Linked DNA regions of Streptomyces hawaiiensis. The protein of the gene in region 1 interacts with the protein of each later gene in a pairwise test. Links are inferred from orthologs where the notes say so. Each region holds a gene or a part of one and is shown on either strand. Other genes may lie near its edges.

Evidence for each region.
Region 2: the proteins of leuS (region 1) and ligA interact in binary tests that used the Escherichia coli proteins (3 or more experiments, as listed by UniProt). The link is inferred for Streptomyces hawaiiensis from one-to-one orthologs.

What each region holds. Positions count from the first base shown.
Region 1 is NZ_CP021978.1:2,966,063-2,977,719, forward strand. Bases 3,388-6,862 are described here. They hold leuS (leucine--tRNA ligase), read right to left. Parts: upstream 6,468-6,862; coding sequence 3,588-6,467; downstream 3,388-3,587. Other genes in these bases: CEB94_RS13700 (hypothetical protein), read right to left, coding at 3,388-3,449. In the rest of the region: CEB94_RS13685 (ComEC/Rec2 family competence protein), read right to left, coding at 1-496; CEB94_RS13690 (ComEA family DNA-binding protein), read right to left, coding at 493-1,605; CEB94_RS13695 (DegV family protein), read right to left, coding at 1,725-2,570; more of CEB94_RS13700, read right to left, coding at 2,643-3,387; CEB94_RS13710 (ferric reductase-like transmembrane domain-containing protein), read left to right, coding at 6,936-8,204; CEB94_RS13715 (NADH-quinone oxidoreductase subunit NuoF family protein), read left to right, coding at 8,201-9,811; CEB94_RS13725 (hypothetical protein), read right to left, coding at 10,132-10,365; CEB94_RS13730 (IS1 family transposase), read right to left, coding at 10,369-10,542; CEB94_RS13740 (histidine phosphatase family protein), read right to left, coding at 10,890-11,558; rsfS (ribosome silencing factor), read right to left, coding at 11,555-11,657.
Region 2 is NZ_CP021978.1:6,093,251-6,104,353, forward strand. What follows is about bases 5,422-8,342. They hold ligA (NAD-dependent DNA ligase LigA), read left to right. Parts: upstream 5,422-5,744; coding sequence 5,745-7,940; downstream 7,941-8,342. Other genes in these bases: CEB94_RS28320 (methionine synthase), read left to right, coding at 5,422-5,729; CEB94_RS28330 (putative bifunctional diguanylate cyclase/phosphodiesterase), read left to right, coding at 8,199-8,342. Outside these bases: CEB94_RS28285 (N-acetylmuramoyl-L-alanine amidase), read right to left, coding at 1-137; tRNA 2-thiouridine(34) synthase MnmA, read left to right, coding at 198-1,328; CEB94_RS28295 (alpha/beta fold hydrolase), read right to left, coding at 1,386-2,168; CEB94_RS28300 (DUF427 domain-containing protein), read right to left, coding at 2,230-2,553; CEB94_RS28305 (class I SAM-dependent methyltransferase), read left to right, coding at 2,635-3,438; CEB94_RS28310 (LOG family protein), read left to right, coding at 3,435-3,974; CEB94_RS28315 (SDR family oxidoreductase), read left to right, coding at 3,993-4,691; more of CEB94_RS28320, read left to right, coding at 4,722-5,421; more of CEB94_RS28330, read left to right, coding at 8,343-10,478; CEB94_RS28335 (TetR/AcrR family transcriptional regulator), read right to left, coding at 10,535-11,103. UniProt on the Escherichia coli protein: DNA ligase that catalyzes the formation of phosphodiester linkages between 5'-phosphoryl and 3'-hydroxyl groups in double-stranded DNA using NAD as a coenzyme and as the energy source for the reaction.

The DNA.
Region 1 (11,657 bases):
CGACCAGCACGGCCGTGGGAGCGATGTGATCGCCCCGGACCTGCGGCCGGGTGAGCCGCGGGTCGGACGTGAGCTCGACCTCGGCGGTCACCGTCGCGTACTCCCGCGCCAGGCCGGGCACCGGCCCCCGGCGCAGATCCGCCCCGTGCAGCCCGGCCGAGGCGGCTGCCGCGGCGACGCACAGCAGCAGGGCGGCGGCCGAGGCTCGCGGCCATGACGCCACCCGGTGCCGCCGGGCCAGCGGCAGCAGTCCGACGGCTGCCAGACAGCCGATCACGATGCCGAGCACCCACTCCGGCGCCGCGTCCAGCACCAGCGCCGCCGTGCCCCAGGCCGCGAGGGCGGGTGGTACGAGCCGCAGGTCCGTCGGGCCCTCCTGGCGTGGACGGGCCGTGCCGAGACGGGTGCCGGAGGAAGCGTGCACGGACGACCGGGCGGGGCGGAGCCCGGACGCGGCCTCGTCCTGCCGCCCCGACGGGTCGGGGAGGCTCCTCATGGCCGTACGAGATCGCGCAGGTCGGCGAAGCGGCGGTCGCCGATGCCGTTCACCTCGCGCAGCTCGTCCACGGATCGGAAGCCGCCGTGCCGCGTGCGGTGGTCGATGATGTGCTGCGCCAGCACCGGGCCGACACCCGGCAGGGTGTCGAGCTGGTCCGCGGTGGCCGTGCTGAGGGAGACCGGAGCCGCCGGTGCGGCCGCCCCACCCGCCGCAGCACCGGCCGGGCCACCTGGAGCCGTACCGCCCGCAGCGGGGGCCGGTCCCCCGACGATCACCTGCTCGCCGTCCACGAGGAACCGGGCACGGTTGAGGCCGTCGGTGTCGGTGCCCGGCTTCACCCCGCCCGCCGCCTGCAGCGCGTCCGCCACCCGCGAGCCGGCGGGCAGCCGGTGGATCCCCGGTTCACGGACCTTTCCGCTGACGTCCACGACGATCGCGGCCGCCCCCGCCTTCGCGGACCCGGCAGAAGCACCGGAGGAAGCGCCGGCAGGCACCCCGGCAGCGCCCGGGCCGCGCTCCTCCCCGGCCTGCCCGCTCTCCTGCCGCTCCCCGTAGGGCACCGCCGCCCGCACCACCTCCGGCGGCCGCACGGGCTGCGTGCGGCCTGCCCAGAAGTGCTGCACGGCGAACCCCGCCGCGACGACGAGCACGACCGTCAGAGCCAGCACACTGCGCCGCTCCAGACCACACCTGGCCTGCACCCACAGCGGCATGCGCTCCCGCAGCGCGAGCCCGGCCCGCTCCCGCCAGACTCCCTCCGCCGCGCGACCGTCCCCGCCCTCCACCTCGGCGCAAGCGCCCTCGGCGGCCGGACCTCGCCGGGCCTCTTCGGCATCGACGGAACCCGGCGGTCCCTGCCCCGACTCCCGCCGCTCCCCGGCCCGTTCGACCGGCTCGGCCCGCCCCGGTGACCCGGCGGACCCGGTGTGCTCGCCGAACAACACCTCCGCGCGTCGCCGAAGTTCCTCCGCCGAGGCATGACGCTGCCCGGCCCGTCCGCGCGCGACAGGCGGGCGCCGGCGATGACGGACGCGCCCGTCGGACGCCGGTCCACGGCCCGGCCCACTGGTCGCGGTCGCTGTGCGTGAACGTGATCGAAGTGCCATGCGACGAGGATCGGCCACCTCGCCCCACTCGCGATGATCTTGGTCGATTCCCGGGGACGATCCCCCGGTTGTGGATAACTCCGCCCCTCACACGGGCGACCGGAGACCAACAGCAACGTTCACCGGGGCGAAACCACAACTCCCAGCAGCCCGGGCCCCGTATGCGCCCCGATCACCGCCCCGACCTCGCTGACATGCAGATCGGCCAGCCCGGACACCCGTGTCCGCAACCGGTCGGCGAGGGCCGACGCCCGGTCCGGGGCGGCGAGATGGTGAACGGCGACATCCACCTGGGCACTGCCCGCACGGTCGGCCGCGATCTCCTCGAGGCGGGCGATCGCCTTGGACGCGGTCCGCACCTTCTCCAGCGGTTCGATACGGCCGTCGGTCAGTTGCAGCAGCGGCTTCACCGCGAGCGCCGAGCCCAGCAAGGCCTGCGCGGCACCGATACGGCCGCCGCGCCGCAGGTAGTCGAGGGTGTCGACGTAGAAGTAGGCGGAGGTGCCCGCGGCCCTCTTCTCCGCGGCTGCGACGGCCTCGTCCACCGTCCCGCCCGACTCCGCGGCCTGCGCCGCGGCGAGCGCGCAGAACCCGAGCGCCATCGCGATCATGCCGGTGTCCACCACCCGCACCGGCACCGGCGCCTGCCGCGCGGCCACGACGGCCGCGTCGTACGTGCCGGAGAGTTCGGCGGAGAGGTGGAGGGAGACGATGCCGGTGGCACCGGACTCGGCGACCTTGCGGTACGTCTCCTCGAAGACCGCTGGACCGGGCCGCGAGGTCGTCACGGGGCGCCGCTTCTGCAAAGCCTGGGCGAGGGCGCGGGTCGAGATCTCGGTGCCCTCCTCCAGCGCCCGGTCGCCCAGGACCACGGTCAGGGGTACCGCTGTGATGCCGTGGCGCTCCATCGTCCGGGTCGGCAGGTAGGCCGTTGAATCGGTGACGATCGCGACATGGCGGGACATGAGCTGGAGGTTACCTGCCGTAGCGCCCATACGGCAGCCCGGCCCCCGCGCCCTGCGGCACCAGTGCCCGGATCAAGTGGTGCTCTCGGGACGGGGCTTCTTCTGCCAGGGGTAGGTCTGCCGCGGTCCCGGCGGCGTGATGGCGGGCCGTGCCGGCTCCTGCGCGGAGCCCGATCGCGCGGTGTCCGACCAGGTCTGCCCGGCCGTGGCGGCGTCGGCGGCGGGCGCCTCGGGCCATGGCGGCGCCGCGGGCTGCGGCGGTGAGCCCGGCTGCCGGGGGGACGCTGTCTGCTGTGAGGACCCGGACTGCTGCGAGGACGCGGACTGCGGCTCCGGAGCCGTCCAGTGCCGCAGCGCCCCGGACTCCAGGTCGATCTGGGCGCTGAGCGAGTCGAGGTCGTCGTCCGCGAAGCGGTGGGCCCGGTCCCGGGCCGCCCAGCGCAGCGAGTCCGCCGAATGCGTGATGCGTTCGGTGCGCTCGCGCAGGGCGGGCAGCCGCTCGGTGAGCGCGGCGCGGTCCGGCTCGGACTCCAGGCGCTTGAGCTCGTCGTCCAGCTCGTGGCCGTGCGCACTGAGTCGTTCGAAGAGGCCGAGGGACTCCTTCAGGGGCTCGTCCTCGGCGACGGCCGCGTTCAGCGCGTCCTGCGTGGCGCGCATCGAGGTGCGCAGCTTCAGCCGGAGCTGGGCGAGTTCACCCGCGGCGCCGGGCTGGGCGAAGGACTTGGCGCGCAGTGTGTGGTCCTCGACCGTGCGGCGGGCCTGGGTGATGCCGCGGTCCACGCCGCGCTTGGCGGCGCCGACCACCTTCACCGTGGCGTACACCCCGAGCCCGAGAAAGAGCACGAAGAGCAGGGCGAAGACTGCGATCACTGCTTCCACAAGGGCTCCTCCTCAGGACGTCACGGCGCCTCGCGTCGCTCTTCAACGGTAAACGCAACGGGCAGGTCCGGAGTTCCAGAAAGACCCCGAACCTGCCCGTAGGGGACCACCCCGAGAGCGATCCGTACGCCCTGGCGGCTACGCCGGAACGATGTTCACCAGCTTCGGCGCCCGCACGATCACCTTCCGGATGCCGGCCCCGCCCAGCGCGGCGACGACCTTCTCGTCCGCCAGCGCCACCTTCTCCAGCTCGTCCTCGGAGATCGACGGCGCGACCTCCAGCCGCGCCTTGACCTTGCCCTTGATCTGCACGACGCAGGTCACGGTCTCGTCGACCACGTACGCCGGGTCGGCCACCGGGAAGTCCTGGTGCACCACCGAGTCGGTGTGCCCCAGCCTGCGCCACAGCTCCTCGGCGACGTGCGGGGCCAGCGGCGCGACCATCAGCACCAGGGCCTCTGCGACCGGGCGGGACACGGCCCCGCCCACCTTGGTCAGGTGGTTGTTCAGCTCGGTGACCTTGGCGATGGCGGTGTTGAACCGCATGCCCTCCAGGTCACCGCGGACCCCGTCGATCGCCTTGTGCAGGGCGCGCAGCGTCTCCTCGCCGGGCTCGGCGTCGACGACGGTCACCTCGCCGGTCGCCTCGTCGACGATGTTGCGCCACAGCCGCTGCAGCAGCCGGAACTGGCCGACCACCGCGCGCGTGTCCCACGGCCGGGAGACGTCCAGCGGACCCATGGCCATCTCGTACAGGCGCAGCGTGTCGGCTCCGTACTCGGCGCAGATCTCGTCCGGAGTGACCGCGTTCTTCAGGGACTTGCCCATCTTGCCCAGCAGCCGGGAGACCTTCTCGCCCTGGTGGTAGTACGCGCCGTCGCGCTCCTCCACCTCGGCGGCCGGCACCGCGATGCCGCGGCTGTCGCGGTAGACGTAGGCCTGGATCATGCCCTGGTTGAACAGCCTGTGGAACGGCTCGGCGGACGAGACGTGCCCCAGGTCGTACAGGACCTTGGACCAGAAGCGGGCGTACAGCAGGTGCAGCACGGCGTGCTCGGCGCCGCCGACGTACAGGTCGACACCGCCGTGCGGCTGACCCTCGCGCGGGCCCATCCAGTACTGCTCGATCTCGGGGTCGACCAGCTTCTCGGAATTGTGCGGGTCCAGGTAGCGCAGCTCGTACCAGCAGGAACCGGCCCAGTTGGGCATGGTGTTGGTCTCGCGCCGGTACGGGCGCGGGCCGCGTCCGTCGCCCAGGTCCAGCGTGACGTTGACCCAGTCCTCGTTGCGCGACAGCGGGGTCTCGGGCTGGGTGTCGGCGTCGTCCGCGTCGAAGGTGCGCGGCGAGTAGTCCTCGACCTCGGGCAGCTCCAGGGGCAGCATCGACTCGGGCAGCGCGTGGGCGATGCCGTCCTCGTCGTAGACGATCGGGAAGGGCTCGCCCCAGTAGCGCTGGCGGCTGAACAGCCAGTCGCGCAGCCGGAAGTTGACGGTGCCCTCGCCGACGCCGGACCGCTCCAGCCACTCGGTGATGCGCGCCTTGGCCTCGGCGACGTCCAGGCCGTCCAGGCTGACCTCGTCGTTCGAGGAGTTGATGATCTTCGCGTCGTACGACGAGAAGGCGTTCTCCCAGGTCGAGGTGTCCGTGCCGCGGCCGTCGGTCGGTTCGACGATGCAGTGGATCGGCAGCTCGAAGGCGCGGGCGAACTCGAAGTCGCGCTGGTCGCCGGCCGGGACGGCCATGATCGCGCCGGTGCCGTAGCCCATCAGCACGTAGTCGGCGATGAAGACCGGGACCTGCTCGCCGTTGACCGGGTTGGTGGCAAAGGCGCCGATGAAGACGCCGGTCTTGTCCTTGGCCTCGGCCTGCCGCTCCACGTCGGACTTGGAGGCGGCCTGGGCGCGGTAGGCGGCGACGGCGTCACCGGGGGTGGCGTGGCCGCCGGTCCACAGCTCGTGGGTGCCCTCCGGCCAGGCGGCCGGGGTGAACTTCTCGACCAGCGGGTGCTCGGGCGCCAGCACCATGTAGGTGGCGCCGAACAGGGTGTCGGGGCGGGTGGTGAAGACGGTGATGCGCTCGCCGTCGATGGGGAAGTCGACGCGGGCGCCCTCGGAGCGGCCGATCCAGTTGCGCTGCTGCAGCTTGATGGCCTCGGGCCAGTCCAGCGCGTCCAGGTCGTCCAGCAGCCGGTCGGCGTAGGCCGTGATGCGCATGTTCCACTGGCGCAGCTTGGCCTTGAAGACCGGGAAGTTGCCGCGCTCGGAGCGGCCCTCGGCGGTGACCTCCTCGTTGGCCAGCACGGTGCCCAGCCCGGGGCACCAGTTGACCGGCGCGTCGGAGGCGTAGGCCAGCCGGAACTCGCCCAGGACGTCGGCCTTCTCGGCGGCGCTCAGCTCGCCCCACGCGCGCGTGTGCCCCGGTACGGGCCGCTCACCGGACTCGAACGCGGCGACCAGCTCGGCGATCGGGCGAGCCCGCCGGGCGTCGTGGTCGTACCAGGAGTTGAAGATCTGCAGGAAGATCCACTGGGTCCACTTGTAGTAGTCCGGGTCGATCGTGGCGAACGAGCGGCGCTTGTCGTGGCCCAGACCCAGCCGGCGCAGCTGGGACTTCATGTTCTCCATGTTGGCCTCGGTGGACACGCGCGGGTGCGTGCCGGTCTGCACCGCGTACTGCTCGGCGGGCAGGCCGAAGGCGTCGAAGCCCAGGGTGTGCAGGACGTTGTGGCCGGTCATCCGCTGGAAGCGGGCGAACACGTCCGTGGCGATGTAGCCCAGGGGGTGCCCGACGTGCAGGCCCGCGCCCGAGGGGTAGGGGAACATGTCCATGATGAACTTCTTGGGCCGGGCGATGGTCTCCCGGTCTCCCGCCAGGTCACCCGTCGGGTTGGGCGCGGCGTAGGTGCCGTCGGCGTCCCAGAAGTCCTGCCAGCGTGCCTCGATCTCGGCGGCCATGGCGGCCGTGTAGCGGTGCGGCGCCGCCACCTCGGAGGCGGCGGCGGGGTTCGTCTCGCTCATGATCTCAAAGCTCCATCGATCGTCTCTGCCTGCGGCTGTCGGGTTCGAGAAACGAAAAATCCCCTCGCACAGGAGGGGACGCCGCGCTGATTCCGGCCACTCGACTCACCCGGCGGCCGGGACTGATCAGCGCGGCCCGCTAAGCAGAAGGCGTACGGCACGCATGGCGTTAGGGTACCGCAGGCCCTCAACGCGTCGCGACGCGCTTCCGGGGCCCGTCTCGGTGCCCGAAAAGCTGAACCAAGGTCAACGGTTACTTCGCGTAACAGCTACTAAGGGACATCACAACAGCCACATTGTCCTTTGATAACAGCGCAATAACTCAAACCTCGTACCCATCGGTATGGCTCCGCTTAGAGTTCGGCAGCGGGACCGCTGCTTTCCCGAACCGCTCGGAGTTGCCCCCATGAACCCTCATCGCAGTAACACCCCACTACACCCGGTCACCGGGATGTGGGGAGGCCGGCCGTGACGAACTACGACTCCACGGTGGACGACACGTTCGCCGAGTTCCTCGACTTCGGTGCGGGCGTGCTGTCTCTCGTGTTCCTCACCTGCTCGGTGATCTGGGGCCTGGTCGCCCAGGACCGGATCCTCCTGGACGCCCGCAGGCGCATCCTGGCGCAGGCCGTGCACCGGAGCACGGCCGTCGCCTCGATCGTCTTCCTGCTGGTGCACATCGGGGTCAAACTGGCGCTCGCCCACACCACGTGGGTCGCGGTGTTCATCCCCTTCGGGCTCCTCCTCACCGGCGGCAACGACGAGATCATGGGCCGGTCGTTCCTCGTCGGACTCGGCACGCTGGCCAGCATGCTCATGATCTTCGTGGGCATCACCGGCGCGCTGCGCAACCGCTTCGCGTCCCCCGCACCCGTCGCCGCCCGCTGGCGAGCCATGCACATGCTGGCCTACCCGGCCTGGTGCGCCGCCCTCGTGCACGGCCTCTACGCGGGTCGCACGGCCAAGCCGGTCTTCATCGTCCTGTACTGCCTGTCCCTGGCCGGAGTGGCCGGCGCCCTCGCCCTGCGCGCGGCTCCGCGCCAGGTCAAGCGCATGGTCTCCGACAAGATCGCCTCACTGATCGGGCCGGGTGAGGGCCAGGGCCGCAGAGACCTTGAGGAGAGCCGGGCCCGGGCGGGCGGCGGCTACGGGCTGCCCGGCTTCGAAGGCCGGGAGGCGACAGCGCGCCCCTCGGCGTCCCCGTCGGGGCCGCTGTACGAGAGGGCGGAACGTCCCGCGGCCAAGGAGCCGGCGAACGGCTTCGCCGCCGCCTACCGGGCCGTCTCGGCCCCTCCCCAGGGCCAGCAGGCCTTCGCGCCGGGGCCGACCACCAGCATGCAGCTGCCGCTGGACATGCAGCCCACCGAGACCCTCCCGACCGTGGACGGCCCCTCCAGCACCTCGGGCAACTGGCCGATCCCGTCCCCGCCGCCGGTCGGCGAGGCCCCGCCGTCGGCCTACGACCCGCTCCAGGACACAGGCTTCAACATCCCGCCCTACGACCCCCTGCAAGACACCGGACAAAGCATCCCGGCCTATGGCAATCCAGGCGCCTCCGGCTACGGATCGAGTGACGTGTACGACACGGGTGAGACGAATGCCGCCTACGACACGTACTACCCGAACGACACGTACAACAGCGGTCCCGCCACTGATTCAACGCCCGGTGCGTCCTATGACTTCGACGCACCGGGATCGGGCGAACCTTGGAACACGCCTTCCGGAGGCTTTAAGTGAACGAGGCCCTGCCCGACGTACCCGAAGTCCGCGTAGTCGGCCTTCCTCAGCTCACGTCGGGCTTCGACCTTGTCGATCGACTCGATCTGCCCATGCACCTCAAGGTGCACGGGCCGCTCGAGCCGATGGGCGGCGAGCAGCTCGCACAACTCGCCGAACGCATCAACCTGAAGGGCCGCGGCGGCGCGGGCTTCCCCTTCCACAAGAAGCTGCGCTCGGTCGCCGAAGCGGCGATCAAGCGCGGCGTCCGGCCGGTCGTCGTCGTGAACGGCAGCGAGGACGAACCGGCCTGCCGCAAGGACACGGTGCTCATCAACCGTGCCCCGCATCTGATCCTGGACGGCGCGCTGCTGTGCGCCGAGGCCCTGGGTGCCCGCACGCTCGTGGTGGGGGTCACCCGTGAGTCCACTCAGCGCTCCATGGAGGCCGCGCTCGCCGAACGCGGCCTCAGCAACGGCCGCCGGTCGGCACTGCGCGCCCGTGTGCAGCGCAACCCGGTCCGCATGGTCACCGGCGCCGCCGCGTCGCTGGTCCGCTCGATCGACGGCGGCCCGGCCGTCCCGCCCGGCCGCAAGGTCAGTGCCTCGCAGAACGGCGTCGGCGGCGCGCCCACCCTGCTGTCCAACGCGGAGACCTTCGCCCAGCTGGCGATCGCCGCCCGCATCGGCCCCGAGCGCTACGGCAACACCGGTCTGTACGACGAGCCGGGCACCGTCATGCTCACGGTCTCCGGCGCGGTGGCCCGCCCCATGGTGATCGAGGTCCCCACGGGCGTGCCGCTGCGCTACGTCCTGCAGCTCGCCGGCGCGCCGCCGGTGCCGCAGGGCGTGCTCACCGGCGGCTACCACGGCAAGTGGATCGACGCGGCGACGGTGAACGAGGCGATCGTCTCCCGCAACTCCCTGGACGCGGTGGGCGGCGCGCTCGGTGCCGGCGCGATTCTGCCGATCACTCAGGACACCTGTCCCCTGGGCGAGTCGCTGCGGGTGGCCCAGTGGCTGGCCGAGGAGAGCGCCGGCCAGTGCGGCCCCTGCTACCTCGGCCTGCCGGCCGCCGCGCGCGGCCTGGAGGACATCCTCAACGGCGGCGGACCGGCCGCCCTGGAGGCGCTAAAGCAGGTCGCCAAGAACGTGAAGCGGCGCGGCGCGTGCTCGCACCCGGACGGCTCCGCGATGTTCCTGGAGTCGACCATCAAGGCGTTCACGGACGACCTGGCCGCCCACGTCCTCGGCAACGGCTGCGGACGGCCCGTGGAGGGCGTTCTGCCGCTCTTCGAGGGCGGCAGGGCCCCCACGGGCATCCCGGGCGGCGGCGAGTCCGAGGAGAACGGCCCCAGCCGTCAGAAGATCTACGTCGACTGGACCTTGTGCCGGGGCCACGGACTGTGCGCGGACATCCTCCCCGAGGTGTTCCAGCTGGGCGCCGACGGCTTCCCCACGGTGGCGCAGGCTCAGGTGCCGCGGTACGCCGAGGCCAAGGCTCTACGCGCGGTGCGCCGCTGCCCGGCGCTGGCGCTGCGCATCGAGGAGGCACGCGCGCAGGGCGCGCCGGCCCGCAACCTTCCGGTCCTCTCCCAGGGCCGCGGCCGCCGCGCTCTCGGCCGCTGAGCACACGCACGGCGGGCTCCCCGGTGGGAGCCCGCCGTGAGCACACAGGGCGACACACGGGCGACGTACACAAAGAAGGCGGGCCATCCGATTCGGATGGCCCGCCTTCTCATCTACTGTGGAGCTAAGGAGAATTGAACTCCTGACCTCCTGCATGCCATGCAGGCGCTCTACCAACTGAGCTATAGCCCCTTGCCGGTGCCCCTCCGGGTTTCCCCGGCGGCGAAGCCAACATTACTGGCCCACCGGGCCCAACACCAAATCGATTTCACCTCGTACGGAGATGCCCGCTATGCCGGATTTGCACCGACTCTGCGGGCTCAGGCCGTGACGAACGAATAGAACCGCTTGAGCGTGCAGTGCTCCTCCAGAAGCCGGCCGTAGATCGGCTCCCCCTCCAACTCGCGGTACGTCTCGATCGGGTCGCCTTTTATGATCAGCGCCCGCGCGCATTCCTCGCACCAGTACTGGTAGTCGGGATTGATCGGTTCCATGTCGCGGACGATCGGAGTCCCGCTGCCGCACCAGTCGCACTTCCGCCTGTGTGCACCCATCGATCAGCTCCAGCTGTGGCCGCAGGCCGTGCACACGTAGGAAATCCCGCCGTTGTCGCCGAGCATCTGGGCCACGTGCGCGGATCCACAGGAAGGGCAGCTGAGGCGGGTGGACATGTCCCGTGTGACCGCCGCTTCGAGGAGGTGGTCGACCTCCTCGAGGATGCTCGCAGGCATCGCTACTCCTCCCGTCGGGCCGCGCCCCCTTCCGGCCGTTTGATTCTGCCACGGCCGGACCAATACGGTCAGCGACGCCTCAGTACCAGTCCGGACACGGCACCCGGCGGGGCCGTAGAGGTATACGCCTCAGCGAGCCCGAGTGACTCAAACCGGAGCACGAAAAATCCCGCCCCCTGACCGGGAACGGGATCTTGACGTGGAGCTAAGGAGAATTGAACTCCTGACCTCCTGCATGCCATGCAGGCGCTCTACCAACTGAGCTATAGCCCCTCGCGTCCGTCCCCGCTGGCGGGGCGAACAAGAAGAACTTTAGCCTGCGACCTGCCGGAAAGTGAAATCCGGGGTCAGTCGTCGTCGCCGAGCACCGGTTCCGGCAGGGTGCCGGCGTTGTGCTCCAGCAGGCGCCAGCCGCGGGCGCCTTCGCCGAGCACGGACCAGCAGCAGTTGGAGAGTCCGCCGAGGCTCTCCCAGTGGTGGGGGTCGAGACCGAGGAGGCGGCCGATGGTGGTGCGGATCGTGCCGCCGTGGCTGACCACGACGAGCGTGCCGTCCTCGGGGAGCTTCTCGGCGTGCCGGAGCACCACGGGGGCGGCGCGGTCGGCGACCTCGGTCTCCAGTTCGCCGCCACCGCGGCGGACGGGCTCACCGCGCTTCCACGCGGTGTACTCCTCGCCGTACCGGGCGATGATCTCCTCGTGCGTGAGGCCCTGCCAGGCGCCCGCGTAGGTCTCGCGCAGCGCCTCGTCATAGGTGACGTCGAGGCCGGTGAGCGTGGCCAGCTCGGCGGCCGTGGCGGCGGCACGCCGCAGGTCGGAGGCGACCATCGCGTCCGGCTTCAGCGAGGCGAGCAGCCGGGCGGCGCGACGGGCCTGGGCCAGGCCCGTCTCGGTCAGCTCGACGTCCGTGCTGCCCTGGAAGCGGCGCTCCACGTTCCACGAGGTCTGGCCGTGCCGCCACAGGATGACGCGGCGGCCCCGGCCCTTCGTGGCGGACGCCTCACTGAAGGAGGTCACCGCCAGTCACCGTCCAGTTCCGCCGCCTCCTCGGCCGCGCGCAGCTTGGCGTGCTCCTCGGCCTTGCCGCGGGTGGCCTTGGCCTCCTCGGGCAGTTCG
Region 2 (11,103 bases), 3.1 Mb from region 1 along the record:
GGGGCGCGCCACCACAGCCGCGCCAGCTCGTCTCGGGCCAGCACGGCGGAGCCCGCCGCGGCCACCGTCCCGCCGATCAGCAGCGCGCGACGGCCGATCTTCCGGTCGCCGTCCTTCGAAGCCTTCCGCTGTCCCATGTGATCGACAACGGATACTCGGCGGCCCTGGTTCCCGCGCCCCCTTACCCTGGAAGGGTTATGACTGAAACCCCGCAGCGCCCCCGCCCCCTCCGCGTCCTGGCCGCCATGTCCGGCGGAGTCGACTCCGCCGTCGCCGCCGCCCGCGCGGCCGAAGCGGGCCATGACGTGACCGGCGTCCACCTCGCGCTCTCCGCCAATCCCCAATCCTTCCGGACCGGCGCGCGGGGCTGCTGCACCATCGAGGACTCACGCGACGCCCGCCGCGCCGCGGACGTCATCGGCATCCCGTTCTACGTGTGGGACCTCGCCGACCGCTTCCGCGAGGACGTCGTCGAGGACTTCGTCGCCGAGTACGAGGCCGGCCGCACCCCCAACCCCTGCCTGCGCTGCAACGAGAAGATCAAGTTCGCCGCCCTCCTCGACAAGGCGCTCGCGCTCGGCTTCGACGCGGTCTGCACGGGCCACTACGCCCAGGTGATCGTCCGCGAGGACGGCACCCGCGAACTGCACCGCGCCTCCGACATGGCCAAGGACCAGAGTTACGTCCTCGGCGTGCTGGACGACCGGCAGCTCGCCCACGCGCTGTTCCCGCTCGGCGACACCGTCACCACCAAGGACGAGATCCGCGCGGAGGCCGAGCGCAGGGGCCTGGCCGTGGCCAAGAAGCCCGACTCGCACGACATCTGTTTCATCGCCGACGGCGACACCCAGGGCTTCCTCGCGAACCGGCTCGGCCGCTCCGAGGGCGACATCGTCGACGAGTCCGGCAACCGGCTCGGCACCCACGAAGGCGCGTACGGCTTCACCATCGGCCAGCGCAAGGGCCTGCGCATCGGCACCCCGGCCCCCGACGGCAAGCCGCGCTACGTCCTGGACATCTCTCCGGTGGACAACACGGTGACCGTCGGCCCGGCGTCCGCCCTGGACGTCAGCGCCCTCACGGCCATCAAGCCCCGCTGGTGCGGCGCCGCCCCCACGGGCCCCGGCAGCTACACCGCCCAGCTGCGCGCCCACGGCGGCGAGACCGAGGTCACCGCCGAAGTCGTCGACGGTTCCCTGGAGGTCGTCTTCACCGAGCCCGTCCGCGGCGTCGCCCCCGGCCAGGCGATCGTGCTGTACGACGGCACGCGCGTGGTGGGCTCGGCGACGATCGCCTCGACGGTGCGGGCGACGGCGGGCGTGGCCTGATCCCGCCGCCGGACCCGGCGGCGGGCTCCACGCGCGCGTGCCCCCGTGCCGCCCGACTCAGTCCCGGCTGAAGAACTCGGTCAGCACCGGCGCCAGCACGTTCGGCTCGACCATGTGCGTCTGCCCCTGGAGCGTGCGGTACGTGCCCTCGGGGACGGAGTCCGCGATCGCCCGGGCCGACTCGCGCAGCCACCCCGGGCTCGCGTCGCCCGCGACCGCCAGGACGGGCACACCGACCGAGCCCAGCCGGGAGCGGGGGACGCGGCCGTCCCGCATGACGGCGTCGTCGTAGGCGAGGCTGGAGGCCATCGCCTCCATGCCGGCCCACATGGGGGACTGGCGGGCGCCCTGGATCACCCCCTCGGCCAGGCCGGTCAGCCGCAGGAACAGTTCGACCGCGTCCCCGCGCCGCCCCTCGCCGAGCGCCTCCGTCAGCCGCTCGGTGTACTCGGCGCGCTCCTTGACGCCCTCCTCGGACATCGCGAACGGCGTCTCGTAGACGGCCACACGCCGCACCGGCAGGCCGCTGGCCGCCGCCTCCAGCGCCAGTGCACCGCCCGAGGAGATGCCGTACAGGAGTGCCTCGCCGCCCACCGCCTCGATCACCGCGGCCAGGTCCTCGACCTCACGCTCCACGGCGTACGGCGCCGTGTCCGCGCTGGCGCCGCGGCCACGGCGGTCGTACACCACGGCCTGGAAACGCTCCGAGAGCGACACGGCCAGCGGCGCCAGAGTGCCGCCCGTCGACATCGCGCCGCTCACCAGGACGACCGCGGGGCCGCGGCCGGTGCTCTCGTAGGCGATGCGGGTGCCGTCGCGCGAAAGGATCTTCTTGTCCATGCTCATGCAGACTGCCGCACGGCGCGGTGTTCATCGATGAGGCGGGCGGCGCGTCAGCCGATCAGAACACTTCCACCTCGTAGAAGCACAGGTGGTCCTTGATCTCGGCGACGTCCGGCTTGGGGTCCGGATACGCCCAGACGAGGTCCGTCGCGTCCGGCAGGGACCAGTAGGAGGCGGTGCCCTTGAACGGGCAGTACGTCTGGGAGCCGGACGGCGTCAGCAGGTCCAGGCGGACGTCCTCGGGCGGGATGTAGTACCGCTCGGGACAGCCCGTCTCGCGCAGGACCAGCGACCGGTCGCTCTCCGCCAGCACCTGCCCGCCGTGCACCACGCGCACGTGCCCGCCGCTCGGCTCGATGGTGATGCGATGCCCTGTGGTCACGATCGCCCCTCCTCGGGTAGCCGACTCCTTGGGTACAGCGCAGGCTGAAGCGGAGTTCTTCCCTTGCGGCAGGAGGTCCCCATGCGCGCCACGGAAACGGCCGGAAACCGCTCCAGTCCGCTGCACCAGCTCCGGTACGCCCTGCGCCACCCGGAGCGGGTACCCGCGCACGCCCGGCGCGTGGTGCGGGACGCCTGGCTGCGGCTGCGCCACCCCGACCACATCGCGTACTACCGGGCCGTGATGGCCTCGGACGCGGCCCGCAGCACCGAGGCGGCGGTGGGGCACAACCCCTCGCGCGAGCAGTGGGCGCGGATCGGCCGCATGCAGTTCGACTACCTGGTGGGCCACGGCCTCCAGCCGCACCACCGGATGCTGGAGATCGGCTGCGGCAACCTGCGTGCCGGGCGGCTGTTCATCGGCCACCTCGACACCGGGCACTACTACGGCATCGACATCTCGCCGCACATCCTGCTCGCCGCCCAGGACACCCTCGTGGCCGAGAAGCTCCAGCCCAAACTGCCCTACCTGGCCCTCGCCGACGACCTCACCTTCGCCTTCCTGCCGGACGCGCACTTCGACGTCGTGCACGCGCACAGCGTCTTCTCGCACTCGCCGCTGCACGTCATCGAGGAGTGCTTCGCCCACGTCGGCCGGATCCTCGCGCCCGGCGGGTTCTTCGACTTCACCTTCGACCGCACCGAGGGCGAGGAGCACCAGGTTCTGCACGAGGACTTCTACTACCGGACGCGGACCCTCACCGGCCTCGCCGCGCGGCACGGCCTGGACGCCCGGTTCATGGACGACTGGGAACGCCTCCCGCACCGGCAGTCCAAAATGCGGGTCACCGCGGCGGCGGACCGGGCCCGTACGGTGGGTTCATGAACATCTGTGTCTTCCTGTCCGCCGCCGACCTCGACGAGCGCTACACCCGTCCCGCGCGGGAGTTCGCCAAGCTGCTGGGCAAGGGCGGTCACACGCTCGTGTGGGGCGGCTCCGACGTCGGCCTGATGAAGGTGGTCGCCGACGGGGTGCAGGAGGCGGGCGGCCGGCTGGCCGGCGTCTCCGTGCAGTTCCTCGCGGCCAAGGCCCGCCCGGGCGTCGACGAGATGGTCATCGCGAAGGACCTCGCCGAGCGCAAGAAGCTGCTCCTGGAGAGGGCCGACGCCGTGGTGATCATGGTGGGCGGCACGGGCACGCTCGACGAGGCGACCGAGATCCTGGAGCTGAAGAAGCACGGGCACACCGACAAGCCGGTGGTCCTGCTCAACACCGCGGGCTTCTACGACGGCCTGAAGGAGCAGTTCCGCCGCATGGACGCCGAGGGCTTCCTGCCCCGGCCGCTCACCGACCTGGTGTTCTTCGCCGAGGAGCCGGTGGGGGCCCTGGCGTACCTGGAGGAGAGCCGGGGCATCGAGTGATCCGGGGCTGATGCGAGCATGGCGGGCATGGCTACTCATGTGATCACCGGAGCCGGCTCCGGCATCGGCGCGGCCGTGGCCCGCCGCCTGCACGCGCGCGGGGACGACCTCGTGCTGCACGCGCGCGACGCGGGCCGTGCCAAGGAGCTGGCGGCCGAGTTCCCCGGGGCGCGGACCCTGGTCGGCGACCTCGCCGACCCCGACAAGCTCTCCTGGGCCTTCTCCCACCAGTCGCTGCCGGACCGCGTGGACTCGCTGCTGCACATCGCCGGCGTCGTCGACCTCGGGCCGGTCGGCGAACTCACCCCGAAGACCTGGCGCCATCAGCTCAACGTCAACCTGATCGCTCCCGCCGAGCTGACCCGTCACTTCCTGCCCCAACTGCGCGCCGCCCGCGGCCACGTGCTCTTCGTCAACTCCGGCGCCGGCCTCAACGCCCACGCCGACTGGTCCGCGTACGCCGCCTCCAAGCACGGCCTGAAGGCCCTCGCCGACTCCCTGCGCCACGAGGAGCACGCGGGCGGAGTCCGCGTCACCTCGGTCTACCCCGGCCGCACGGCCAGCCCCATGCAGGCCAAGGTCCACCAGCAGGAGGGCAAGGAGTACGACGCCTCGAAGTGGATCGACCCGGAGTCGGTCGCCACGACGATCCTCATGGCCCTGGACCTGCCGAGGGACGCGGAGGTCAACGACCTGACGGTGCGCCCGGGAGGCTGACCCGGCCAGGGCGCTGCGTAGGCTGCTCCGGTGAGCGAAAACAGCCAGTTCAGGTTCGGCGCCGCCACCGGCGTGGGGTCCATGCCGGGCGGCGACGCCCGTGAGGCCGCCAAAACCGTCACCGGCACCTTCGAGGACTTCCCCTTCCTGCCCGAACTGCCCGCCCGGGGGCCGGGCGCCGACATGATCGGACGGACGGCCGGCCTCCTCGTCGAGCTGTACGCGCGCGTGGAGCCCAGCGGATGGCGGCTGGGGGACCGGCCGGGGCGCGACACCAAGCGGGCCCGCTCCTGGCTCGGCGAGGACCTCGACGCCCTGGAGGAGTGCACGCAGGAGTACGAGGGGCCGCTGAAGGTCCAGGCCGTCGGCCCCTGGACCCTCGCCGCCAACCTGGAGATGAGGAACGGCGAGGCCGCCGTCTCCGATGCCGGGGCCAGCCGTGACCTCGCGGCCTCCCTCGCCGAGGGACTGCGTGTGCATCTCGCCGAAGTCCAGCGGCGGATCCCCGGCGCGCAGCTCGTCCTCCAGCTCGACGAGCCGTCCCTCACCCCCGTCCTGCGGGGCCAGGTGAAGAGCGCCAGCGGTTACCGCACCCACCGGGCCGTCGACCGGCAGCTCGTCGAGCAGACGCTGCGCGACCTCGTCGGGGTGCACACCGACGGCCCCGTCGTCGTGCACTCCTGCGCCCCCGACGTCCCGTTCGCCCTGCTCCGCCGGGCCGGCGCGGCCGCGGTCTCCTTCGACTTCTCCCTGCTCACCGAGCGTGACGACGAGGTGATCGGGGAGGCCGTGGAGGGCGGCACCCGGCTCTTCGCCGGTGTCGTCCCGTCCACGGGGGACGCATTGTCAGACCCTGCCGGTAGCGTCATGGGTGTCAGGACGCTGTGGCGCAGGCTGGGGCTGTCACCGGGGCTTCTCGCGGAGGCGGTCACGGTCACCCCGGTGTGCGGACTCGCGGGGGCCTCCCCGGGGTACGCGCGCACGGCTCTCGCGCACTGCGCCCGGGCGGCGAGATCCCTCGCGGACAACCCAGAGTAACGGGAGGACGACACGGTGGCCGGCGACAAGCAAGCGGAGACGACGACGGTGCCCGCCGAGGCACGGGAGAAGCACGCGCGCCTCGCGGAGCAGATCGAGGAGCACCGCTTCCGCTACTACGTGAAGGACGCTCCCGTCGTCAGCGACGCGGAGTTCGACCAGCTGCTGCGTTCCCTGGAGGCGCTGGAGGAGGAGCACCCGGAGCTGCGCACCCCGGACTCACCGACCCAGAAGGTCTCCGGGTCCTACGAGACGGAGTTCACGGCGGTCGAGCACCGCCAGCGCATGCTCTCCCTCGACAACACGTTCAACGACGAGGAGATGGCCGCCTGGACGGAGCGCATCGCCAGGGAACTGGGCGAGCAGAAGTACCACTTCCTGTGCGAGCTGAAGGTCGACGGCCTCGCCGTGAACCTCACCTACGAGCACGGCCGCCTCACCCGCGCGGCCACCCGCGGCGACGGCCGCACCGGCGAGGACATCACACCGAACGTGCGGACGATCGCGGAGATCCCCGACCGCCTCAAGGGCGACGACGTCCCCGACCTCGTGGAGATCCGCGGCGAGGTCTACTTCCCGATGGAGAAGTTCCAGGAGCTCAACGCCCGCCTCGTCGAGGCCGGTGACAAGCCCTTCGCCAACCCGCGCAACGCGGCGGCCGGTTCACTGCGCCAGAAGGACCCGCGCGTCACGGCCACCCGCCCCCTGCACATGGTGGTCCACGGCATCGGCGCCCTGGAGGGCTTCACCGGCCTGACCCGGCTCTCCCAGGCCTACGACCTCCTCAAGACCTGGGGCCTGCCCACCTCCCGGCACAACAAGGTGGTCGACGGCCTGGAAGGCGTACGGGAGTTCATCGCCTACTTCGGCGAGAACCGCCACTCCGTGGAGCACGAGATCGACGGCGTGGTCGTCAAGCTCGACCAGATCCCCCTCCAGGGCCGCCTCGGCTCCACCTCGCGCGCCCCGCGCTGGGCGATCGCGTACAAGTACGCGCCGGAGGAGGTCAACACCAAGCTCGTCAACATCCGCGTGGGCGTGGGCCGCACGGGTCGCGTCACTCCCTACGCCCAGGTCGAGCCGGTCACGGTCGCGGGCTCCGAGGTCGAGTTCGCCACGCTGCACAACCAGGACGTGGTCAAGGCCAAGGGCGTCCTCATCGGGGACACGGTCGTGCTGCGCAAGGCCGGTGACGTCATCCCGGAGATCCTCGGCCCCGTCGCCGACCTGCGCGACGGCACCGAGCGCGAGTTCGTCATGCCGGGCGAGTGCCCCGAGTGCGGTACGGCGCTGCGGCCGATGAAGGAGGGCGACGTCGACCTGCGCTGCCCCAACGCCCGTACTTGCCCGGCCCAGTTGCGCGAGCGCCTGTTCTACCTCGCGGGCCGCAAGGCCCTGGACATCGAGCACTTCGGCTACGTCGCCGCCGCCGCCCTCACCGCCCCGCTGGAGCCGAAGACCCCGCCGCTGGCCGACGAGGGCGACCTGTTCGACCTCACCATCGAGCAGCTGCTGCCCATCAAGGCGTACGTCCTCGACCCGGACAGCGGGCTGCCCAAGCGCGACCCGAAGACCGGCGAGGAGAAGGTCGCCACGATCTTCGCCAACCAGCAGGGCGAGCCCCGCAAGAACGCGGTCGCCATGCTGGAGAACATCGCCGCGGCCAAGGAGCGCCCCCTCGCCCGCCTCCTCACCAGCCTGTCGATCCGTCACGTCGGCCCCGTCGCCGCCGAGGCGCTGGCCCGCGAGTTCCGCTCGATCGAGCGGATCGACCAGGCCACGGAGGAGGAACTGAAGAACACCGACGGCGTCGGCCAGATCGTGGCCACCGCCGTCAAGGAGTGGTTCGCCGAGGACTGGCACCGCGAGATCATCCGCAAGTGGAAGGCCGCCGGCGTCCGCCTGGAGGAGGAGAGCACCGGCGAGGACGAAGGGCCGCGCCCCCTCGAAGGCCTCACCGTCGTCGTCACGGGCACCCTCGAACACTTCACGCGGGACGGTGCCAAGGAGGCGCTGCAGAGCCGCGGAGCGAAGGTGACCGGCTCGGTTTCGAAGAAGACCTCGTTCGTCGTGGTGGGGGACAGCCCCGGGACGAAGTACGACAAGGCGATGCAGCTGAAGGTTCCGGTTCTGAACGAGGAGGGTTTCGGGGTCCTGCTGGAGCAGGGACCGGACGCGGCGGCCGAAGTCGCCCTTTCGGCCGAGGAGTAGCGGTTGAAGGCCACCCGTTCGGCGCATACCAGATGCATACGGGTGGCTGAGGCGCATTCGGGCAACCGTCGGCGACCGCTGCCCGTGGAAGCCTTCTGCGGCCTACTGTTGAGATGTGCGCCTGCCGTGCCCAGCTGCGGTCGGGGCATCTTCGTGCTCGCACAGAGCGCGGGGAAGGGTTTTCGGGCGCGGGCCGTTGAGGGTTGTCGGGCACCGGGCCGCGGGGCGTGGGCACCGCCGGCTGTGAGAGGGACGGGAATGGAACCGACCGAGAGCGCCGTGCGGGGCTCACGGCTGCGCCTGCGCCGCTTGGCGGTCGCATGGCGCGCAGTCCGTGGGGCCGGGCGGCCGGCGGGACGTCCGGTTACGGAGGTGCGCGCCGTCGGACAGTACACCCCGCAGGGGCGTGGCGGCGGGGGGCGCGCCGCGGACGGCCCCGGCGCACAGCCGATCACCGAACATCCGCCCGGACTGACCGGCGCGGACGACGCGGACGGCGAACAGCACCACTCCTGGCCCGCGCTGCCCGCGGCCGTCGTCGCGGCGGCCGGATTCGTCCTGGGCGCCGGCTTCTACCGCGCCTTCACCGGCGGCCACGCGCTCTTCCCGGCGGGCACGGCCGGCTGGGCGCTGGCCGTGCTCACCGGCATCATCGTCGGCCACCTCGTCATGCTGGGCCGCTCCCGCTGGTGGGGCGGCACCGGCTCGGGCGCCGCCCTCACCCTCGCCGTGCTGCTGCTCTACGGCTGGGTTCCGGCCGGCATGGTCAGCCTCACGGTCGTCGTGCTGGTCGGCATAGCCCGCCGCAACCGCTGGCGCCAGGGCGTGCTGCACGGTGCGGTCGACCTCCTCGGCATCGGCGCCGGCGCACTCGTGCTGGGCGTCTTCGGAACCGTGCCGTCCGTCGAGTCCCCGGCGGATCCCGCCGCCTGGACGCTCGCCACGGCACCCGAGGTGGTCCTGGTCGCCGTCGCCTACCTGATGGTCACCCGCGTCCTGCTCTGGTATCTGCACGCCCCGCGCCCCGGACTGCCCACCGTCGCCCGCACCGCCCTGGCCAGACAGGGCCTGGTCGCCGTCGCGCTGCTGGGCATCGCGCCGCTGGTCTGCGTGGTCGCCGTGGCCAAGCCGATCCTGCTGCCGCTGTTCTCCATCCCCCTGATCGCCCTGGACTCCACCCTGTGGATAGCCAGGGCCCGGGCGGAGGAGCAGCTGCGCGACCCGCTGACCGGGCTGCCCAACCGCCAGTGGCTGCTGGAGCGCATCTGGACCGCGCTGGACGACGCGGAGCGGATCGACGCCCGCGCCGCGCTGATGCTGATCGACCTCGACCGGTTCCGGTCGGTCAACGACACGCTCGGTCATCTCGCCGGTGACCGGCTGCTGCTGCAGATCGCCGACCGGCTGCGGGTGGCCCTGCCACGCGGGGCGGAGGCCGCCCGGCTCGGCGGGGACGAGTTCGCCGTCTTACTGCCGGTCGCCGACTCCACGACCTCCGCGACCCGGATCGCCCGCAACCTCGTCGCCGCCCTCAGCTCCCCCCTCGACCTCGACGGTCTCACCCTCGTCCTGGAGGCCAGTGCCGGAGTCGCCGTCTTCCCCGACCACGCCCTGGACGCCGAAGGGCTGCTGCGGCGGGCGGATGTGGCGATGTACCAGGCGAAGCGGGACCGCACCGGTGTCGAGGTCTACGAGTCCAAGCGCGATTCCAACACCCCCGACCGTCTCGGCCTGCTGGGCGATCTGCGCCGCGCCCTCGACGCACACGAGGTGCATCTGCACTACCAGCCCAAGGTCCGCTTCGACGGGCAGGTCGCGGGCCTGGAGGCCCTGGTCCGCTGGGTGCACCCGGAGCGGGGCAAGGTGCCGCCGGACGAGTTCATAGCGATCGCCGAGTCCTCGGGTCTGATGCCGCATCTCACCGAGTACGTGCTGGAGACCGCGCTCGGCCAGGTCGCGCACTGGCGCGACCAGGGCCTGTTCGTCCCGGTCGCGGTGAACGTCTCCCCGCGCGACGTGCACAGCCCCGGCTTCGCCGGCTCCGTCGCCGCCCGGCTGGCCCGGCACGGCGTCCCGGCGGGAGCGCTCCAACTGGAGATCACCGAGCACGTCCTCCTGGAGGACCCGCAGCGCGCCGCCGACACCCTCAACCAACTGACCGCGCACGGCGTGAAGATGTCCCTGGACGACTTCGGCACGGGCTACTCCTCGCTCGTGCACCTGCGCCGGCTCCCGGTCAGCGAGCTGAAGATCGACCGTTCGTTCGTGGCCCGGCTCGCGGTGGACACCGAGGACGCCGAGATCGTGCGCTGCACAGTCGACCTGGCCCACTCCCTCGGCCTGCTCGTCGTCGCCGAGGGCGTCGAGGACGACGAGACCTGGGAACGCCTGCGCGACCTCGGCTGCGACGCCGTCCAGGGCTGGCTGGTCGCCGCCGCGATGCCCCCGGAGGAGACCACGGCGTGGCTGCGGGCGCGGGGGCCCCGGGGGTGGCAGCGACCGCGTGCCGCGTTGCCCGCGGCGACGGCCGACGAGTAGGCCGGCCCCCCCGCTTGTTCGGCTCGCAGGCTGCTGCACTTCCCTCGGGTGAGCGCTCAGCTCGTGCCGGGCGGCACGAAGTGGCCGATCAGCAGTGCCAGTCGTCGCTCGTGTGCCTCCTCGGGTAGCCGACCGCTGCGCATCAGGGTCACCAGCCCGTGCAGCCCGGCCCAGTACGTCTCCGTCAGCAAACCCGTGTCCTCGCCGTCCGCCGCGATCGGCAGGACGGCCTGCAGCAGTTCACCGAAGGCGTCCTGGAGAGCGGCCGGCGCCTCGGGGGTGGCGAAGGGCAGGTCCACGGCGAGCGTGAAGATCACGTCGTAGAGCGCGGGCCGCCGCCGGGCGAAGGCGGTGTACGCGCCGCCCACCGCCGCCAGTGCCTCGCGGGCGCTCCCGGCCGCCGTGCGCGCCGCCCGCAGCTCGTCGGCCAGGTCCGCGCAGCCCTGCACCGCCACCGCCGCCATGATGGCGCCCTTGCCCTTGAAGTGGCTGTAGAGGACGGGCTGGCTGTACTCGATCTCCTCGGCGAGCCGGCGCGTGGTCACCGCGTCCCAGCCTTCCGCCTCCGCCAGTTCCCGTGCGGCCGTCACGATCAGCCGCTCGCGTTCCGCTCGTTCGCGCTCCC